4 regions of the Photobacterium sp. GB-50 genome follow, and region 4 is predicted to be linked to each of the others. Evidence: predicted binding sites of a transcription regulator. Region 4 holds the regulator's gene; each other region holds the start of a gene.

Region 1 (5,620 bases), on a different contig from region 4:
GACACCGCTAAGTCACCCACAACTTCACAAACAGGGTTATAGCTAATTTCTAAATCTGCTTGTTGATAACCAATATGAATAATTGGGGTATTTGCATCTTTATTCCAAAGAATCGGATCGTATTCAATGGGGCTATAACCAATGGTGATGATTAAGTCTGCGCTGTTTAACGCAATATCACCGGGTTGGTTTTTAAATAAGCCCACTCGACCTAAAAAGCAGTTGTACAAATCATGAGAAATAACGCCAGCTGCGGCAAACGTATTCACAACGGCAATTGGTGTTTGTTTGAGTAGTTGGCGAATGGCATCAGTAACAAAAGGCTGGCTTGCATCCATACCCAGTAATAACACCGGATTTTTTGCAGCATTAATGCGATCAGCAGCCTGACGAATAGCTTGTGGGTGTGCACCACCGAACAAAATTGGATTAGGCTGTTGTACTGGTTGGTAAGGAATACGATTAGTTAGAATATCTTGCGGTAGACTAACAAAGCTAGCACCTTGGGTAGGTTGCTCTGCAATACGAAAAGCTTTATGTACAACATCAGATACCGAGCCGCTATCCATCACTTCTGCTGAAAATTTGGTGATAGGAGTAAACAGTGAACGGGTATCCATGGATTGGTGAGTATTGTGAGAATACATCGAAAGCGGTACAGCACCTGCAAGTGCAACCACAGGATCACCTTCACTGTTCGCTGTTGCAACGCCTGTGACAAGGTTTGATGCACCCGGGCCAGAGGTCGCTAAACAAATGCCTGCTTTACCCGTTAAACGCCCTGTTGCTGCTGCCATAAACGCTGCATTTTGTTCATGATGACAAATAATGATTTCTGGTCCGTTATCACAAACAGCATCGAAAACAGCATCCACCTTTGCACCTGGAATACCAAAAATGTGTGGAATGTTATGTGCATTTAAAGTTTCAACAACCAGTTCAGCACCAGAGACGGTTTTATCCGACATATAAGCCTCAAAATTATATTTATTAAGTTAATAGGCTCAGGACATTGTTCGTGAATTCGAATTTTATGTGATGAGTGGCACAATTCTATACATTCATCATACAAATCAAATAACTGAAAATGAAAGTTAAATTCTCAATTTACAGATAAATAAGGGGAGGGGGAATTTACGATGTAATAAAAATGCCAGCCTTCATATTAGAAAAGACCGGCATTTTAAGGGAGGAATGGCAATGACAACGATTAAATCATGATGCCTGCAATTAACGCTGATAGAAAACTAACGAGCGTTGAACCGTAAAGCAAACGTAAACCAAAACGTGCGACCATATTACCTTTTTCTTCGTTCACCCCTTTTACAGCACCAGCAATAATACCGATAGAGCTAAAGTTAGCGAATGACACAAGGAAGATAGAAACAATACCTACGGTGTGCGGTGTTAATTCACTTACTTGTTTTTGTAGTGACAGCATTGCTACAAATTCGTTAGCAACAAGCTTGGTTGCCATGATACTACCTGCTTGTAGGGCTTCATGAGCAGGGATACCCATGATCCATGCAAATGGATAGAAAGCGTAGCCAATAACATCTTGGAAGCTAATACCGAATGCAGCATCAAAGCCGGCATTAATCATTGAAATTAGCGCGATAAAACCAATCAGCATTGCCGCTACAATAACCGCGACTTTAAAACCAGTAAGAATATATTCTCCTAACATTTCAAAGAACGTCAGTTTCTCACCACTTTCAGCCGCCATCATCTCATCAATATTCATCTCTGCTTCGTGGTCATATGGGTTAATGATAGAGAGAATAATGAAGGTACTAAACATGTTTAGAAACAAGGCTGCCACGACGTATTTAGGATCGATTAGCTTCATGTAAGAACCGACAATAGACATCGATACGGTTGACATGGCTGTTGCCGCTAACGTGTACATGCGACGCTCAGACATTCTACCGAGAATATCTTTATAGGTGATGAAGTTTTCAGATTGACCGACCATTAAGGCACTAATAGCGTTAAAGGATTCAAGTTTACCCATGCCATTAACTTTTGATAATAAATATCCAAGGCCTTTTATGACATATGGCAAAACTTTGATGTGCTGAAGAATACCAATCAGTGCTGAAATGAATACGATTGGCATTAGAACACTTAAGAAGAAGTTAAAGCCATCATTGTTAGATAGGTTACCAAAGACGAAATTTGTCCCTTCTGCGGCAAAATTGAGTAATCCATTAAATCCATCAGCAAACTCTTTAACGATCCCTGTACCCATTGAGGAGTTAAGCAAGAAGTAGGCTAATCCCATTTCAATAAGCAGTAGCTGAATAATATATCTGTACTTGATGTTTTTACGGTTATTACTTGCAACAAGTGCTAGGGCTGCGATAACGATTAACCCTAAAACAAAATGTAGATAGACCATGTTTGGTTGCTCTCAGTGTGATTCTTATCAAGATATATACTTATGTTTAAATATTTCTTTCTCTCTAAAAGTGACTTAAGTCTCACTTTTTGGTCGCGTAATTTTCTGTCACTATTACGTGCTTAGATGAATTACGATTGCGGCAAACGATTGCAGTTCGAAAGAGCCCTGTCATTACTGGGTTATCGTTATACGCTCATATAACTGTATCATCAACATGCCAAATGAGCATAACTGTGAACTGAATCTCACCTGTAATATGATTGAAAAATACTTTTTAGTGGTTTTGGAATATCGCAGTAGTCCAATCGGTAAAAACACGATGATTAAATAGGCAATTGTAGTCTCTGTGTATATCAAATGTTATTTTTTATTATGTTTAATAAATATGGAAAATAATATTTTAGATAAATAAATTTCAGAATTTTTTAAATATGATTCAATGCTGCACTTAATATTCATTTGTCTTACAAAATGAAATATTATATTCGTGATAATTTAGTGGAATAGAAACGATGAAAAAATCCTCTAAAAATCGTAAGCTATGGTACTTCCATCGACACGATCAGCGTAATGAAACAAGATTGAATAAAAGCTTAAAGGCTAAATAATGCATGTATGGCTAACTTACGTTGATCGTCTAAACGAAAGGCGACTCAACGTAAGTAAGTATACTTATTCAAGAATGGTAGGGACATTAAACCGGTAAGGTGGAACAAAAGGTCGGACACCTTTCTGGCGGTATTTTTTTAAACGCATTAATTGTTTATAGACAATGTAATAACGATTTATATTTGTAACGTAGACAACAGGTTGTTTGCCTATATATCTCCTGGTAATAATTTCAACATTATTAAACCATATATCAGGGTTATAGCCTTTTTCCTTTGCATAACGTCGCATTTTTCTAATATTGCCAGGTCCTGCATTATAAGAGGCGAGTGTCATATACATTCTATTATCATAGGTTAGACTGCTATCATCTAAGTAATTATTTTGGATATAGCGCATATACTTTATACCCGCATGAACATTATTACTTGCTATATAAATGTTAGGAATATTTATATATCGATCTCTTGCTGTACTTGGTAGTACTTGCATGATGCCAACGGCACCTTTATTGGAGACTTTATGCTGATTAAGCCCTGATTCTTGGAAACCCTGAGCCATCATCATTAAATAATCAAAATCATATTCCGTAGAATATTTAAAAAACAGATCAGAAAGTTTTTCCATTTTATCCATATTACTATGGTTCAATAGGTTTGTTATCCAGCCTTGATTATTTAAATACTTGTTATAAATAACATTTCCTAATAATGACCCTGATTTTATTTGTTTAATATACCTATTAACTAATTTCATTAATTTAGGGCTATCTTTTCTCATTGCCCAGGCTATTTCAGCATTTTTCCTTAAAACGAAAGCAGAATTCATGCGTAATTTTGGTAATATCTTGTTCCATATTTTCATCTTATGATCATCTAAAACGGTCATATTCATCAACCCGAGATTAACCATTTCCAACAACTCATAATCTTGCAGTGTTTCTTCTAAAAAATGGATCTTCATTGGCGCTAGGCGTTGGAGTAATAGACGATTATTGACTTCAAGTAGGCTTTGATAGTAGCTCGAACTTTTTCTTACCCAGATATCTTGATTGCTTAGTTGCTCTATTTTTGTAATTTCAGGTGAATCAATATTATTAATAATAACTTCTGAAATATTGGTAAGTACAGGCTCACTAAAGGCGACTTGCTTTTTTCGCTGTTCAGTAATGGTTAAATTAGCGACGGCAAGATCACCATATCCAGTAATTAAGAATTTGATGAGTTGATCTCGATGTACAGGGATCACTTGAATATTGAGTTTTGGATAAGTTTTATGAATATCTAACTCAAAGTGGTGAAGTAATTCAGCGATAATGCCTTTTGGAAGACCATCTTCAATATAGTAAAAACCTAAGTCAGCCGAAACTAATACTCTTAGCACCCTTTTTTTTTCAAGGACGCTAAGATCGCCAGTGTAAGTTGGGCCTGTGAGCGGGGACAGTGCTAAGCCTAAAGCTGTACTAGAAGTAAGGAATAAAGCCAGATATACCCATAAAGGTAATAACAGCCTTTTTAGTTGGTTGTTCATAGAAAACTAAAGCCTTTTGATTTAGCTTGATCCTGTATGGTTAAAATAATCGCATTTCCCAAATCATCCTTAGCCTTTGTGTTCTCATTTTTCGATTGTTTTATGAAGTGTTTTCGTTTTTGCTCTAACGTTGATATCTGTTGTTGCAGCTGTACTCTTTGTGCGATTTGTTGTTTAAGCTTTTCGGTGATTTGTTGGTCATTTAATCCATGATAGTGCTGTTGATCTTTTTTCGCGAACGCTACACCTTGTTCTAAATTTTGTTGGGCAAGCGAAATCAAATCCCAATCTTGTGTTTTATACTGCTTTCCTGCTTTGGCAATACTGCGCTCTGTGCTACTAGATTTAGAAAGGCTTGATGCATTCATATCTTGAGCGATTTGCTGGCTTTTCTTACTTGCCCCTTTTGTACCATAACCGATGTAAGTGTCATTAATTTTACGGCCCAGTTGGATGATATCATCGTCGTAAGGGGTCTCAATATGGGGGGCTTTCTTCTTATGGTCTATATTCAAATATTTGCCATGACTCAGCAGTGCAGGTGTTGCCCACTGTAATTTACGACCTTTTAAATGGGGGCCGCAATATAAGGTGTTGATGATGATATCTTTACTGACTGCTAGAGGAATAGCATGGCTAATCGGAATATCACCTTGTTGAAACTCTTCATTACCTGCAATGATGATTAAACGAAGATCGTCTTGATGGGGGCTCCACTGTAAACGGTTTGTTGCCTCTTGAATTACTTGTGGCGCATATTCTTTACTCCCTCCAATGTTTATTGCAAATAGTGCTTCTGAAAATTGGTCAAGATCTGAGGTGAGTGGTGAGAGTAAACGTAAATAACCATCATATTTTGATTGATGTTCAACACCATATTCAAACAATGCAACTTGTAAAGTAACAGGGCGATCATGTTTAGTGGCTGTTGCGATGGCATTAATGATTGACCAGATCTGCTCTCTTGCCTGATTAATTAATCCTCCCATAGAGCCACTAGCATCGAGTAAGATCGCGACTTGAATTGTGGGGCCTGTACGAGTAAAAGGTATGGGCGTGTTATTATTATTTGTTTGT
Region 2 (5,620 bases), on a different contig from region 4:
TGGCTTACGTTGGTCAGACAGGCAAGAAGATTACCGCACAGAAATATTAGGACTAGTCAAAGCACAACAGGTTAAAAATACGGTAATTGTGCCTGTTGGTGCGAAAGGTGGCTTTATTTGCAAACGGCAGCCTCAATTAACAACACGTGAAGAGATAGCTGCAGAGGGATTACATTGTTATCAACGTTTTATCTGTGGGCTGCTTGATGTAACAGACAATATCTTAGAGGGTAAACGGTATCCACCAGCAAATGTCGTTTGTCATGATGAAGATGATCCTTATTTAGTGGTTGCGGCGGATAAAGGCACGGCAACATTTTCAGATATCGCCAATTCATTGGCTGCTGATTATGATTTTTGGCTAGGTGATGCCTTTGCTTCTGGCGGATCTAATGGTTATGACCATAAACAAATGGGAATAACAGCGAAAGGGGCTTGGGAGTCAGTTAAGCGGCATTTTAGAGAGATAGGTATAGATTGCCAAACAACAGATTTTAGCTGTGTCGGCATTGGTGATATGGCGGGTGATGTGTTTGGTAACGGGATGTTGTTATCAAAACATATTCGTTTATTAGCGGCCTTTAATCATCAGCATATCTTTATTGATCCAGATCCGGATCCTGCCGCAAGTTGGTTAGAACGCAAACGTCTTTTTGAACTTAAACGATCGAGTTGGGAAGATTATGATCGTGAAGTTTTATCTGAAGGTGGGGCGATATTTTCACGTAAAAGTAAAGCGATTAAGCTTGTACCTATTGTGCAAACTTTACTGCAAACGCGTAAGCAAAGTTGCACACCTAATGAGTTGATACATCTTATATTACAAATGCAGGTCGATTTATTGTGGAATGGTGGTATAGGAACATACATAAAATCGACTAAAGAGACTCACACCGATGTTGGTGATCGCACCAATGATGCTGTTAGGGTTAATGGTTCTCAACTTGCAGCAAAAATTGTAGGTGAAGGGGGAAACTTAGGCTTAACCCAGTTAGGTCGAGTTGAATTTGCGAAAGCTGGTGGTCGAGTGAATACCGATTTTATCGATAATGTTGGTGGGGTTGATTGCTCAGATAATGAAGTGAACATCAAAATTTTACTCAATAGCCTAGTGACCGCTGATGAGCTGACATTTAAACAGCGTAATAGTATTTTAGAAAAGATGGAAGATGAGGTTGCTGACATTGTATTAGATGATGCCTATCGCCAAAGTGAATCTATTTCAGTAACAGAGCAACAGCAAGTACAACTATTAAAGGAACAAACGCGGTTTATTCATTTACTGGAACGACAGGGCAAATTGGATCGAAGCCTGGAATGTCTACCTGATGATGAAACATTAGTAGAGCGTGAAAAGGCAGGGATTGGCTTAACACGACCAGAAATTGCCGTGCTGGTGGCTTACGGTAAAATGGTGTTAAAAGAAAAACTCGTTAATCACGATATAGCCAGTGATCCTTATCATTCCCGTCTATTACCTGCTTACTTCCCACAATTTTTACAAGATAACTACAGATCACAAATGGAAAACCATCCATTACGACGTGAATTAATCGCAACATCATTAGCTAATTTGATGTCGAATGAAATGGGATGCAATTTTGTTACTCGGCTGCAAGAAGAAACGGGGGCAACGATAAATGAAATTTCAGCCTCTTACTCAATAGGGCGTGAGATCTTTAAGTTTGACCAGATTTTTAGTGAAATTAGAGCATTAGATAATCAAGTTTCAGCACAAACACAATATGACATGCTTTATCGTTCAAGGCGTATGTTGCGTCGGGTCACACGATGGTTCCTACGCAATAGAGAGCACAAGTTAGGTATAGAACAACAAATAGTGTTCTATCAACCCTTTGTTGAGCAGTTACGAAATGAATTAGATAGTTACCTTGTAACTGAAGAAGTGGTAGAGCATGAAGAGCAAGCGAATGAAATGATCCGCAAAGGGGTACCTGAGCGGTTGGCCAAAAACATTTCACGCTTAACCAGTTTATATTCAGCCATGGATATAGCGCAAATTGCAAAAGAGATGGACGTTAACATATCGCATATTGCAAGAGTGTACTTTGTACTAGGAGCGCAACTATCACTTCATTGGTTCTTAAAGCAAATTCAAAACCAAGCTGTTGAGAATAATTGGCAAGCATTAGCAAGAGCTTCATTTCGTGAAGATCTAGATTGGCAACAAAGACAATTAACAACAGCGGTTATAATGACAAGTACTGCTAAGCCAGAAGAAAGTATATCACTATGGATGGAACAACATAAAAAAGCGGTTGATCGATGGGAGAGTGTACTGGCTGAATTTAAAGTCGGTAATGCGCATGAGTTTGCAAAGTTCTCTGTCGCTTTACGTGAATTAACCATTCTAAATCTCAACTCAAGGCCGATACAGTAGTCTGTGTACTTATAGTCACCGCCTAATAAGATGGTATAAGCTACGGTGTAACATATATAGTGACAATGTAACTTTTTACGATGTTATTATGTTACATTGTCACTATTTAAGTGTTAACAATAAGGTTATAAAAATAATACGTTACTTTTTTCACAACTAAAAAGAAAACGATTGCTTTTATGTGTAATAAATTGTGAAACCACGAAACTATAACTTATTGTTAAACAAAGGTTTAATTTCTAAGTTACTGTTTTATTGACAATAATCAAAAAAATAACGATTGAAGTTAACAGAATAACTGTGAATAATACCATCCCGTTTATTCGGGACTTATTTTGGAGTTACAATGTTATACCGCATCGCACGTTCTGCTATTTTTCAGTTGGATGCTGAAAAAGCACACGACCTCGCTATTGAGAACTTTTCTCGCTTTACTGGCACTCCATTAGAACTTTTCTACCGACAAAATCTTCCTGCACGTCCTGTCGAAGTTATGGGGCTTACATTCAAAAACCCTGTTGGCTTAGCGGCTGGTCTTGATAAAAACGGCGAATGTATTGATGCATTTGGTGAAATGGGTTTCGGCTTTGTTGAAGTAGGGACCGTGACACCTCGTCCACAGCCTGGTAATGATAAACCTCGTCTTTTCCGTTTGATCCCAGCAGAAGGCATTATCAACCGTTTTGGTTTTAATAACCTTGGTGTTGATAATCTTGTTGAGAATGTAAAGAAAGCAAAATTTGACGGCATCATTGGTATTAATATCGGTAAAAATAAAGATACACCGATAGAAAAGGGTGTTGAAGATTACATTATTTGTATGGAAAAAGTTTATCAATATGCTGGTTATATTGCTGTAAATATTTCGTCACCGAATACACCGGGATTACGTAGCTTACAATATGGTGAAGCTTTAGATGATCTGCTTTCCCAGCTTAAAGCTAAACAAGCTGAATTAGCGAAACAACATGATAAGTATGTTCCTCTAGCACTTAAGATCGCTCCCGATCTTGATGATCATGAGATTCAACAGGTATGTGATTCTTTGATCCGTAATAATATAGATGGTGTGATTGGAACAAATACCACATTGGATCGCTCTTTGGTTCAAGGGATGGAACATTGTGATGAAGCGGGGGGCTTAAGCGGTCGTCCTTTGCAAAACAAGAGTACTGAAGTTATTCGAAAAATGTCAGAAGCATTAAATGGCGCAGTACCAATCATTGGTGTCGGTGGTATTGATTCTGCAATGGCTGCTCGCGAGAAGATGATGGTTGGTGCAAGCCTAGTACAGGTTTATTCTGGCTTTATTTATCATGGCCCACGTTTAGTTAAAGATATTGTAAACGGTCTTTAACTGTTGGCTATCGCTCTCGTACTGAAGTATTAAATTTAAATATCTTCTGACATACGAAAACCCAGCTTAGTGAATACTAGGCTGGGTTTTTAATTATGTACTTAGTCTATTTGTATCAAATATACATCTGATTTACTCGTGATAGAACCGCTATTTTCCCCTTTTATTTTATGAATACGCGAGTAGAATTAAGCTAAAATTTAAACATATGATCACAGATACAAAATAAATCACTGTCTTTCAGGAGTAAGAACGTGTTAAAGCCAAATAATTCATGGAAATGGTATTTTGACGCTGAAATGAATTCACTCATGCTTGAGTTGAATGACGATATGCTTTTCCGTGTATCGTTACCAAGTAAGCTGCTTACCCCAGAAGCTAAAATAAGTGATATTTTTAATGTTGATGATATTGAAGCCTATCAAAACTTCCAAGAGCAGATTGCTCATCTGCCAATTTCTGCAGCTAGAAAATGTGAATTAGCATTAAATGCTACAGCCGCACGACGTTTCCATAAGCCTATGATGCCAAAAAGTTGGTATTTCGCACCTCAACAAGGTGTAGAGCCGTTACAGGGACAAGTTATTACTTTAATGACGGCTTCTTGTACTGCCCATTACGTTGTGATTGAAAACAGTGGGGTCGCGAGTCTCTGTATGCTTGCTGATGTTGCTACTGTTGATTTAGACGGCCTTAAAAGCATGGAGTTCTGCGAAACCATTAAAGTTATGAATGATCGAATGGCTCCCTGTTTTGTAGAAACTGAACAGCGACATTTTGCGCTTGTCGGTTAGTCGTTTCTTCATCTCATATTTTTGTCGTATATCCTTATCAGTCTCCCGGTAGATAGCAGTATTTGTTATCTTTTGTAGTAAAAGCCCATTAAATTTAGGCTAATTTGCTATCTTTCTTATGCTGTCCAGTACGGCCTCCCTTAGTATATTTGCATGCTTTTCTCTATTAGATGGTGAGAAAGATATCACCTTTTATTGAGATAGTTATCGTCCAAATCTCTCATTTTTATATCCATTTTCTTTGTAACTAACGATAACAACATAACTACTGTTATCTACATACCGCATCATCAATTTCTGTAATTCATGATAGTTACGCTTCCTTGTAGGTATTCAAGATAGGTTAGAGCGTATATTTGTATTCGTTAACTGACTTCATTGCTACTCAGTAAGGTATATCCACCATTTTTCTGGTTAAAAATTACACTAAAAATATGTCATAGATCTCAAAATTCTTATATATAGCCAGACAATTCTTACTGCTTTATTTAAGTAAAACCTGATGGTTTATGACGTTAATTTCTTTGTTACATTACGTTTGATTGACAATCCCTTCCTCTTTTTCCTGCGTTAATAGTGAAGTAGTGGTTGTGTAATAGCGTTGGAATAATTTATTCCACCAAAGGGCGGGTGATAATATTGAATAGGGGTATTTAGCGTAAAAAATTTTTAAGCTCTTGAATGTTAAAGATAAATCAAATGTCACTCAGGGTGAGAAATTGCTTTGAGGGTGGTTTTCATTATTCCAGATTAATGATTTGTTCTTTGTTTGATGAGAATCGTTAAATATGACTTTTAGCGTTGTATTGGTCGCAAGTTTTGCAGGTAAGTGAAGATGTTTGTTGTTACATCCTCTTTGATTGAGAACGTACTGATTGAAGAATGAATTTTTTTTCCTAAATGAGCCATTTCATTATGGTTTTGACGAGGCATTTTTTGTGATTTCAGTTATAATTCCTCGCAATATTAGTGTGAAAAGAACTCCATGAATCAATATCTAGCGATTACTTCCCGCGGCCTTGAAAATTTGCTTGCGGATGAATTAGAACAATTAGGTGCACAGAACAT
Region 3 (5,620 bases), on a different contig from region 4:
ATATTATGGTTGAATATGGATAAAATGCTAGTGAAGATACGAAATTTTATTAACAATATCATAGTGGTATAAAATAAAGTTCGATATCCTCACTGCGTACCGTCAAGGTTTTGTCTCCACCTTAACCATTAGAGCCAAATAATTGTCTACTTTATTACCTTAACTGCTCATTTAACCATTCAACGACAGTCGTTAATGAACGGTGGTAGCCATCATGAATAGGCTTTTCTGGTAATGTTATCGCTTTACCACCATAACTGGACAGCGCAATTAACTGATTATCACTTTCAGGGCATACAGGATCATTTTTTAAACTTATTCCCAGCATTGGCATATCAATACGTCGGCGCCCCAAAATTCCTTGATGCTTTAACGACCATGCCGGAAGATGAGAAATGATGCTCGTTTCTGATTGACCATTTTTACCCATTCGAGATGCTAACACATCAAGATACATCCGAGGGATCTGCTCAATCATCTTAGGTTGGGTCAACACGCTATGAATCGCGCCGCCCAAGCTAATACAGGTTTTTAAACGTGTTGGCTCCATAAAACCTAAACGAATAGCTGCATTACCGCCCATTCGTAACCCTAGCATTGCAACTTTATGGTGATCGACCCAAGGGACATCACGTATCTGCTGTAATAACGCTTGATGAAGTCGACTGGTATCTTCCGTTAAGTTCCAACGATCACAATGACCGACAGATGGCATATCCAGTGTGACCATCGCATAACCTGCCGGCCCTAAATAATCTTCATATAAGCGCCATAAATCGCATTGCAATGTATCTAATCCACCGCTAACGATCACTGTCGGTAATAGTTTATCGGTACGAGGCAAATGAATGAAGGCTTCAAAGGTTTTACCTTCATACTTGACACTAATCGTTCGCATATCATGCGGGCGTAATTCTATCGCTTCACGATAACTTTGATTGGCTTGCAATTCTGCTTGATCAGCCAATTGATCGCCTTTGATATACGGATACGCGGCAATACTGTAATGCGTGCTGGCTTTTAATAACAACTCAGAAGCTTTAAGTTTCTCGCCTTCATTTAATAGAAGACGTGCTTGCTTTTGATAGCTTGCGCCCAATTGCGCCCATTCATATGTCCAGTTACCTGGCTTATAGCCAATCACCGTATCCAGTAAATGTTCACTCGTACGTGGAGATTTAGCACCCGCAATACGAGCAAGTACCGCTTCAAGCTCTATCGGATCGACGCCCTGCCAAATCCATTGTGGGCGACGTAAAACACGGTACCAGCTAGCCTTACTCTCACCATCCAGCGCATTGTTCACTCGCCCACTACGCACATGAGCAATTTTAACCAAATTCGATGTCTCTTTAGAGGTTGGTCTTGGGGCAAATAACTTTTCGGACAAATTTTCAGGGGATGGCTCAGACACGGCACTCTCCACGTGGTCTTGATGATGTGTAGTGATGATATACCCAAAATCACTTACGTATGTCGATTTAAAACAAAAAAAGACGCCTTATCGGCGTCTTATTAATCAATCTTAGTTTACAGCAGCAAAGCAATAAACCTTGATAAAGGGAGAATGCTTATCGCTTAGCGATTGGATCGACAAACGTTACTGCCATATCCCACGGTTGTTCAATCCACGTTTCTTGTGGGATATCAACAACGTAATCATCAACTAAATGTTGACCTGCAGGTTTTGCGCATACTGTTACAAATTTACCACGTGGGTACAGTTCACGAATTTTTTCAGCAGTACCGCCCGTGTCGACTAAATCATCAACAATAATAAAGCCTTCACCATCACCTTCTGCTTTCTTGATCACACGCATATCACGTTGGTGATCATGATCGTAGCTTGAGATACATACGGTATCTACATGACGGATACCCAGTTCACGCGCCAAAATAGCAGCAGGAACAAGACCGCCACGGCTAACAGCAATAATACCTGTCCACTGCTCAGCAGGTAGCAACTTTTCAGCTAGCTGACGAGTGTAAGTTTGCATGTTATCCCAAGTGATGATGAATTTATTACTCATAGATAAAGAACCTCTGGATCAACGATGTTAAATCGCCCTAAATAGATAAAGCTTTATGAAATCTAAAACTTAAAGAAAAATTATTTTTGCAAGGAACAATGCTGAAATAACCCAAACACTGATATTTACATCACGCCCCTTACCACTCATTGCTTTAACCGCAGCATAAGTGATAAAACCAAGGCCAATACCTTCAGCGATAGAATAAGTTAAAGGCATCAACAAACAAACCACAACAACCGGTGCAGCTTCTGTTAGATCACGCCAATCAATTGCCACTAACCCCGACATCATCAAAATCGCGACGTAGAATAATGCACCAGCCGTTGCGTAGGCAGGTACCATGCCAGCTAATGGAGCAAAAAATAGAGCGAGTAAGAATAATACACCAACCGTTACCGCAGTAAGACCGGTACGACCTCCGACTGCGACACCGGACACACTCTCGACAAAAGAAGTGGTATTCGATGTACCCAATAAGGCACCAACAGAGGTTGCTGTACTATCTGCAAGTAACGCGCGATTTAAGCGTGGCAACTTGCCATCTTCACCGATTAAGTTTGCTTTTGTCGCAACACCGACAAGCGTACCTGCGGTATCAAATAAATCGACAAACAAGAAAGCAAACACAATTGAAATCAGGCCAACTTCCATTGCCCCCGAAAAATCTAATTGCATAAAGGTTGGTGCAATGCTTGGTGGCATTGACATAATGCCGCCATAAGTCACTTCACCAAATGCAATACTCAACCCAGTAACAATTAAGATTGCAATCAAGACTGCAGCTTTAAAGCCACGATGAACAAGCGCTATGGTTAGAAAGAAACCAAGTGCTGCCATCACAACAGGAAAACTGGTTAGATCGCCTACTTGTACTAACGTCGCAGGGTTATCTACGACAATGCCTGAACTCTGTAATGCAATGAAGGCAAGGAATAAACCTATACCTGCAGAAATTCCGGTTCGCAGCGCCATTGGTATGGAGTTAATGATCCATTCCCGTACTTTTAATAAACTTAACGCAATAAAACACAAACCTGATAAGAAAACAGCGGCTAACGCAACTTGCCATGTATACCCCATGCCTAGCACAACGGTATAAGTAAAGAAGGCATTTAAGCCCATGCCTGGTGCTTGTGCGACAGGATAGTTAGCAAAAAATCCCATCACAAAACAACCGATCATCGCTGCTAAACAGGTTGCAACAAATACTGCACCTTTATCCATTCCCGTACTGGATAGCATAGTAGGGTTTACAAAAATGATGTAAGCCATGGTCAGGAATGTTGTTAAGCCAGCAAGCAACTCCGTTCGCACAGTTGTGCCGTGTTCCTTTAGTTTAAATAACTTCTCAAGCATGTTTCTCTGTTCCTTGGAGATTGACACGTTAGTATTAAGCAAAAGAAAACGTTTGCGTTCTCAATTCGAGCGCGATTATAAACATCAGATCTATCAATTTCCAGAAAATATCGAGTAAATGCACAAAACTAAGACTAATAAATTTAATTTTGTTTTTTTGGCTTTTAAGAACAGATAATTAGCAATATAAAATCAATGCATTAGCTAAAATATTCCAAATTAATATATTTCATCTATTTTATATTTATGAGATCTACAGCAATAAAACGTACTAAGGATCACATCGCGATGTGTGACTAACTTGTTATGACGATTTAAAGGTAAAAAAACGCCGCTTCAAAGCGAAGCGGCGGCGAATGTTGCAAATAATCGCTCACGATTATTTAGTATTCTCAAGTTAGGGGGTGAACAAGCTGTTCGGCTAACTAGTCAGCAACTAGATAACAAAATTCTTAGTAACCAAAGTAATTAGGGTAAGTAAAGTTACCTGTATATACAGAGCGGTTATTCCAAAAGTGTGTAATTGAATCAAAAATTTTCATTTTAAATCACCTTATAAATAAGTAATCCAAATTAACCACATAAATATTTATGCGCTTAATCCTTGGAGGGGAAAGACCATCGTGGTCGCACTTATCTCGGTTCCATGGAGGCGATATCTCGGGTTCATCCTGAACGTGTACAGTGTTTTCTCATACCTTTATGAGACTGTCTAAATCATAACCATTACGTAATTTACTTTCAAGCGTTTCCTTTAACCTCGTCACACTTTTTACAAAAAAACATTGTTAAACCAATTTTGATGTAATTTTTTTTCAATTTTGATCGGTTAAATCTTGCTTTATGATCAAGAAAATAAATATAAGAAATAATTACGTAATCATCAGCTCAATGTATACAAGTCAAGCGCCGTTAATACTTATTCATTATCGTATTCGTGGTTTAAGATTTTACTTTTTTCTCTACCTCCACCGAAGTCTGAATGATATGCTAAAAAAAATGCGATGGAGTAAATCGCTACTTATATATGTCATTTGACGGCTAATAGCCTGACAAGTGTCACTGGACCAAAATTCTATAAAGGTAGGCTTCCGTGTCTGAAATCAGTCAACTATCTCCTCAAGCTGTATGGCAATTTTTCGATCAAATTTGTTCGATCCCTCATCCTTCTAAATATGAAGAACAATTAGCACAATTCATCATTGAGTTTGCTAAAAAAGAAGGCTTAGATGTTCGCCGTGATGAAACAGGTAACGTCATTATTAAAAAGCCAGCAACAGCAGGCATGGAAAACCGTAAAGGTGTGGTACTTCAAGCGCACATCGACATGGTTCCACAGAAAAATGAAGAAACCGTTCACGACTTCACAACAGATCCTATCCAACCTTTCATTGACGGTGAATGGGTAACGGCAAAAGGTACAACATTAGGTGCTGATAACGGTATGGGTATGGCAAGCTGTCTTGCGGTACTGGCTGCTAAAGATATCGAACATGGCCCATTAGAAGTACTACTTACTATTGATGAAGAAGCTGGCATGACCGGTGCTTTTGGTCTTAAAGAAGGTTGGTTAGAAGGTGACATTCTACTAAACACTGACTCTGAGCAAGAAGGCGAAGTCTACATGGGTTGTGCTGGCGGTGTAGACGGCGCAATCACACTTGATATAAAGCGTGAAGCAACACCAGCAGATCACCAAGCAATTAAATTAGTCCTAAAGGGCTTAAAAGGCGGTCACTCTGGTTGTGATATTCATACTGGCCGTGGCAACGCAAACAAATTACTGGCTCGCTTTTTAGTCTCTCATGCAGACGATCTTGGCTTACGTATTAACAACTTCACAGGCGGTAGCCTACGTAACGCAATTCCTCGTGAAGCGTCGGCGATTGTTACCCTACCAGCTAAACATGTTGATCAACTAAATACATTATTCGCTCATTACCAAACGCTACTAAGTGCTGAGCTTGGTCATGTAGAAACAGATATCAACCTATTTACTGAATCTGCTGAACTACCAACAGATGTAATGGTAATGGCAGATCAAACACGTCTAATCAATGTATTAAACGTCTGCCCTAACGGTGTTATCCGTATGAGCGATGACATTGAGGGCGTTGTTGAAACATCGCTAAATATGGGTGTTATCACGACAGAAAGCGATAAAGTGATCGTACTTTGCTTAGTCCGTTCTTTAACTGACTCTGGTCGTAGCTATGTAGAAAGCATGTTGC
Region 4 (5,620 bases):
ATTACATGTGCTGCGGGAGTGGGTATGACTGTTGCCGTTTGTGGCCCGATTGGCTTTATTGGCTTGGTTATTCCTCATGTGGGGAGAATGCTAACAGGTCCAAATCATAAAACCTTATTGCCAATTTCGGCTTTACTTGGCGGATTAATCCTCTTGGTTGCCGATATGATTGCTCGAAGCGCATTCTCGCCTCAAGAACTGCCGGTTGGGATCATCACCGCCATGTTAGGCGCGCCTTTCTTTATCTATTTATTAGTTAATCAAAAGAGTCAGATGTCATGACGTTAAATCATTCAGCAAAGGTCGATTTTACAGCAAGTAGCGACAAAGTCTGTGTTATTCAGGCTCGCGACTTATCATTACAATTCGGTGATAAAGTCCTGCTAAATCATCTTGATATTGATATTCACGCAGGAGAAGTCACCGCATTACTTGGGCCAAACGGTGCAGGTAAAAGTACCCTGTTAAAAGTATTATGTGGTGAGATTACGCCAAAATCAGGCACGGTTTCTTTCTTTGATCAACCGCTTAATAATTGGGCTCGGGAAGAATTGGCATGTCACTTAGGTGTCCTTCCACAACATAGCGCATTATCGTTTGCCTTTACCGCGAAAGAAGTTGTCGAGCTAGGCGCAATTCCATTGCAGCTCACTTCGCCTGAACTGAAAGATGCAACAGCATCAAGCATGCAATACGTTGATATTAACAATTTAGCTAAACGTCTCTACCCCACCTTATCGGGGGGTGAAAAACAGCGTGTACACCTTGCCCGGGTTTTAACACAACTCAGTAAAGCCGGTGATAAATGTATCTTGATGTTAGATGAACCCACCTCAGCACTCGATCTCGCCCACCAGCACCACACCTTACAAATTGCCCAAAATATGGCTATACAAGGCGCCGCTGTAATTGTGGTATTGCACGATTTAAACCTTGCAGCCCAATACACTGATCGGATGATTTTCCTTAATGAAGGAGAAATAAAAGCCGACGGCACGCCAACACAAGTTCTTACTCCTGAAGTAATAGATACCTTATATGGTTGGCCTGTCAGTGTTCATACTCATCCAAGTGGTGATTTTCCTTATCTTTTATCAGCCAATCATTCTGTTTTTTAACGTTTTATCTATTAATGACTAGATATACACAATAAATTGAAGCTATTAGCATGACAAACATCGAGTTTTTACGGTTAATGATCAATTAATTCAATCAAGTTGAATAGAAAGATTGCACAACGCAAAACACACAGTAAAATGTGATCGCAAGCGATTACATGTGTAATTAGTGTAAAAATAGTTTCTATCTTCTAATGCCGCATTTTACTGCGGCTTTAGTTGTTTATGATCCATGATAATTGCAACACCCTATAATTCGGTATCAAATTGAATAATTAAGTAGCTAATAACTAAAGGATCTTCATCTCTGCGAGTGAACTCGTAAGCCATAGACTACGTAATTAATCAATTTGGTATCAAAAACCTTTGTCAGATCCTAATCTGACCATGATAAGAAGAATAAATATGGCAACCATTAAAGACGTTGCACGTATGGCAGGTGTATCAACTACTACAGTGTCGCACGTGATTAATAAAACACGCTTTGTTGCAGAAGCAACGCAACAAAAAGTTTTGGCTGCAGTAGATGAACTTAACTACGCCCCAAGTGCAGTAGCGCGAAGCTTAAAATGTAATACAACACGTACTATCGGCATGTTAGTCACTAAATCGACTAACCCATTTTTTGCCGAAGTTGTGCATGGTGTTGAAGAATATTGTTATGGTGCAGGCTACACACTGATCTTATGTAACACCGAAGGTAACTTAGAAAAACAACGTGATTACTTGCGTATGCTTTCTGAAAAGCGTGTTGATGGCCTATTGGTTATGTGCAGCGATCTGGATCAAATGCTGCTCGATTTACTTGAGCGTAAAAATGATCTTCCTATGGTTATCATGGACTGGGGCCCAGAAAGCCCACATACTGATAATATTCTAGATAACGCTGAAAACGGCGGTTATATTGCGACTAAGCACCTTATTGAAAATGGTCATAAGAAAATTGGCTGTTTATCTGGACAAGTTGATAAGTCTACTTGTCAAGAGCGCCTAAAGGGCTTCCGTAAAGCGATGAAAGAAGCAGATCTCACTGTTAATGCTAATTGGCTACTTGACGGTGACTTTGAGTGTGAGTCAGCCGTTGAAGCTGCTCATAAGTTTATCGCAATGGAAGATCGCCCTACTGCTATCTTCTGCTTTAACGACATTATGGCTATGGCTCTGATCAGTACCTTTGAACAGGCAGGTCTGCGTGTTCCTGGTGATATCTCAATCATTGGCTACGATAACATTGACCTTGCGCCCTACTTTGCGCCACCGCTAACAACTATCCACCAGCCTAAACGTCGTTTAGGTAAAAAGGCCATCGAAATCTTGCTAGAGCGTGTGAAAGACAAGAATCATGAGCGTCAAACCTTTGAAATGACGCCTAAACTTGTTGAGAGAAAATCGGTTAAAGATCTCAACTAATAAAATTTATCTTTCTATGTTAAGGAAAAGCCGATAAGTTAACCTTGTTGGCTTTTTTTTTACTTATAAAAAACAATCATGAGTATTTATAATTATAAAGCTTATTAAAATAAGCTAAGAACAAATACCTGAACCAATATCACATTTTTGAGAGCTTAGATTTAATATTAAAAGTATTATTTAATATAACTTTATATAGTCACGAACTGGCAAATTAATTGAAAGATTAAGACGCAAAACCACCGGCCTAAAAATTATGTTAATAATTCAAGGTAGCGGGGTTACCGAAGGATTATTATTGAACCGACAATATTATGACACAAACTTAACAATATATTGACAGTATCAATGTGTAGATTAATTAATCTATTTCCTCGCTCTTAATGTTTAGGTGACACTCATATTTTTTCACCGAGTAGAAGCATGGATAAACCAATATTAAAAGATTCATTAAAATTATTTGACCATTTTGGTTCAATAAAATCACGGTCGATGTTTGGCGGTTTTGGCATTTTTTCTGGTGATACAATGTTTGCATTAGTTGTGAACGATAAACTTCACTTACGTGCAAATGCTGAAACTGAAAAGGAATTCAAACAAGCTGGCTTGGAACCCTATGTTTATAAAAAACGTGGCTTCCCTGTTGTAACCAAGCACTATGCAATACCCGACCAATGGTGGGATGAACCCACAAAGATTGTAGCTCAAGGTAGGTATTCACTGGATGCAGCAGAAAAAGACAAGCAAGAAAAGGAGAGTTGCGTACCTGACCGAATTAAAGATTTACCTAATCTACGATTATCAAATGAAAGAATGCTTAAAAAAGCAGGCATAAACACTATTGAACAACTTCTAGCAGTGGGCTCTCTTGGCGCATATAAAGCACTTCAAGAATCACAAACAAGTCCATTGAGTATTGAATTGCTTTGGGCATTGGAAGGCGCAATTAGCGGTCAACATTGGTCAGTTATTCCTGAGCAACGTCGAAATGAACTATTATCTGCCTTATCTTAAAAATATAAGTTGTCTTAAATATAAAATACTTAGGAATAAAAGAGCCCCCATTCTTTTATTTCTAAGTATACCTTTCAAAAATAATTTCCGTATTATCCTTATCTTCCTTTATAAAATTCAATATTTATTTGGTTTAATTGCATAATAACAAACTTTTGCCATTAAATTAATTCCCTCCGTTTTGCACTCCTTGATTTATATAAATGATAATTATCTTTATTTATATTCCATGCCTAATTATTTGCTAATACGACCAATAACCCATCTTCTCACTAATAAATAACGTGGCGCTTTAAACTGTCTTATCTCCTGCTGATTTTTTCACCAACCAATTGAAGAAAAAGAAATATTTATCATTAAATGAAATACAATGTCTGTTGTTAAGGTCTACATGTTTACTACTGCTACTGACTAAGATCGTATAAGCCCTATGTTTAGGGTGTTTTTTAAGGAATAACATGCGCATTTCGATCAAAAAAATTGACTCTTTATGGGTAAAGCCTTTGCTATGGCTTCAAGCTCGCCACTATGGTCAAGTATTAAACCCTGCAAAGCTATGGGGACGTAAACCTGTTTTATTTTGGTTAGTCGCAGTTTTTTTTGGTTTTCTCGACCGTAAGAAGTCACCGATTCAAGATGTCATGCGATCTTTGGTCTGTGTGCGTGTTTCACAATTAAACGATTGTGCCTTTTGTGTTGATGCCAATGGTATGAAGCTCGCCGAACGTTGTGATTCAGAAGATAAAATTAAAGCACTCGCCAACTGGCAACACTCTACGCTGTTTACAGATCAAGAACGCGCTGTGTTGGCCTACACTGAAGCGATGACAATAACAGGCAAACGAGTGACAGATGAAATGCTTGTCGCGCTACAAGAATGGTATAGCAGTGATGATATTATTGAACTCACTGCTTTAGTTAGCTTTCAGAACTTGTCGGCGAAATTTAACACTGCGCTCGATGTGCCAGCACAAGGCTTTTGTTCTCTTCCTATTACGCCTAACGATATTGCTCAAGATAACGTGCAAGCATCAGATAAAAACATAACGAAAAAGGATCAGGCAAATGAATAAGAAAAAAACGCTATTACTGCTGGTCATTGTCAGCCTTATTGCGTTATGGCTACATTTTGATCTAGGCCAATACCTTACCCTTGAGTTCATCAAACAAGAACAATTAGCCCTACAAGCAAAGATTGAAAGTCAACTTTTCACTGCTTACTTGTTTTTCTTTGTACTCTATATTGCCGTGACAGCCCTTTCCTTACCCGGCGCTGCCATTTTAACGTTGCTCGGAGCGGCATTATTTGGTTTTTGGCCTAGCCTTATTATTATTTCTTTTGCCAGCACAATAGGTGCAACATTGGCTTTTCTATCAAGCCGCTATATTTTGCAAGACTGGATACAACAGCGGTTTGGACAACGCCTCGCGACCATTAATCAAGGGATTGAAAACGAAGGCGCATTTTATCTATTAACGCTGCGTTTAATCCCTGTAGTGCCGTTTTTTCTGATCAACTTACTAATGGGTTTAACCCCGATTAAAACTCGTACCTTCTTCTTTGTCAGTCAGCTTGGGATGCTGGCTGGAACTGCTATTTATGTGAATGCTGGTACTCAACTGAGTAACATTAATAGTTTGAGCGAAATCATCTCATTTCCTGTATTGATATCTCTTGTATTACTCGGGATCTTCCCACTGCTCGCAAAAACAATTATTTATTACATCAAAAGCCAAAAGGTTTATAGCGGTTGGCAAAAACCTACAGTATTTGATCAAAACCTAGTGGTAATTGGTGCTGGTGCTGGCGGTTTAGTCAGCTCCTATATCGCGGCAGCCGTAAAAGCGGAAGTCACATTAATTGAGCGTCATAAAATGGGCGGCGATTGCTTAAACACAGGTTGTGTGCCATCTAAAGCCTTAATCCGTGTCGCTCATAGCGCTTATGAGCTGCAACAAGCAAAACAATTTGGTATTGAAGCTAAAATTGAAAAAATCGACTTTAAAGCCGTTATGACTCGTGTTCACAACGTTATCAAAGATATCGAACCGCATGATTCTATTGAACGTTACAGCAA

The links. The regulator PurR, encoded in region 4, represses purine synthesis genes. The targets are predictions, from matches to a motif close to TNANGNAAACGTTTNCNTNA.
Region 1: a site for PurR is predicted at 2,540-2,559, ahead of C9J41_RS04630 (NupC/NupG family nucleoside CNT transporter). Genes of this name have one in related genera too.
Region 2: a site for PurR is predicted at 2,561-2,580, ahead of pyrD (quinone-dependent dihydroorotate dehydrogenase). Genes of this name have one in related genera too.
Region 3: a site for PurR is predicted at 3,430-3,449, ahead of C9J41_RS02445 (NCS2 family permease). Genes of this name have one in related genera too.

Annotation. Positions count from the first base shown of each region.
Region 1 is NZ_PYNX01000002.1:443,220-448,839, forward strand. Features, by position in the region: gene alsS (acetolactate synthase AlsS) at 1-968, opposite strand, end outside; gene C9J41_RS04630 (NupC/NupG family nucleoside CNT transporter) at 1,211-2,401, opposite strand; gene C9J41_RS04635 (lytic transglycosylase F) at 3,077-4,543, opposite strand; gene C9J41_RS04640 (vWA domain-containing protein) at 4,540-5,620, opposite strand, start outside.
Region 2 is NZ_PYNX01000008.1:13,774-19,393, reverse strand. Features, by position in the region: gene C9J41_RS11950 (NAD-glutamate dehydrogenase) at 1-2,401, shown strand, start outside; gene pyrD (quinone-dependent dihydroorotate dehydrogenase) at 2,748-3,758, shown strand; gene C9J41_RS11940 (cell division protein ZapC) at 4,013-4,552, shown strand; gene rlmKL (bifunctional 23S rRNA (guanine(2069)-N(7))-methyltransferase RlmK/23S rRNA (guanine(2445)-N(2))-methyltransferase RlmL) at 5,538-5,620, shown strand, end outside.
Region 3 is NZ_PYNX01000001.1:539,503-545,122, forward strand. Features, by position in the region: gene frsA (esterase FrsA) at 155-1,414, opposite strand; gene gpt (xanthine phosphoribosyltransferase) at 1,572-2,030, opposite strand; gene C9J41_RS02445 (NCS2 family permease) at 2,100-3,389, opposite strand; gene C9J41_RS02450 (aminoacyl-histidine dipeptidase) at 4,483-5,620, shown strand, end outside.
Region 4 is NZ_PYNX01000017.1:9,934-15,553, reverse strand. Features, by position in the region: gene C9J41_RS16950 (iron ABC transporter permease) at 1-282, shown strand, start outside; gene C9J41_RS16945 (heme ABC transporter ATP-binding protein) at 279-1,118, shown strand; gene purR (HTH-type transcriptional repressor PurR) at 1,524-2,528, shown strand; cyclic di-GMP riboswitch class I at 2,727-2,817, shown strand; gene C9J41_RS16935 (TfoX/Sxy family DNA transformation protein) at 2,952-3,542, shown strand; gene C9J41_RS16930 (carboxymuconolactone decarboxylase family protein) at 4,001-4,615, shown strand; gene C9J41_RS16925 (FAD-dependent oxidoreductase) at 4,608-5,620, shown strand, end outside.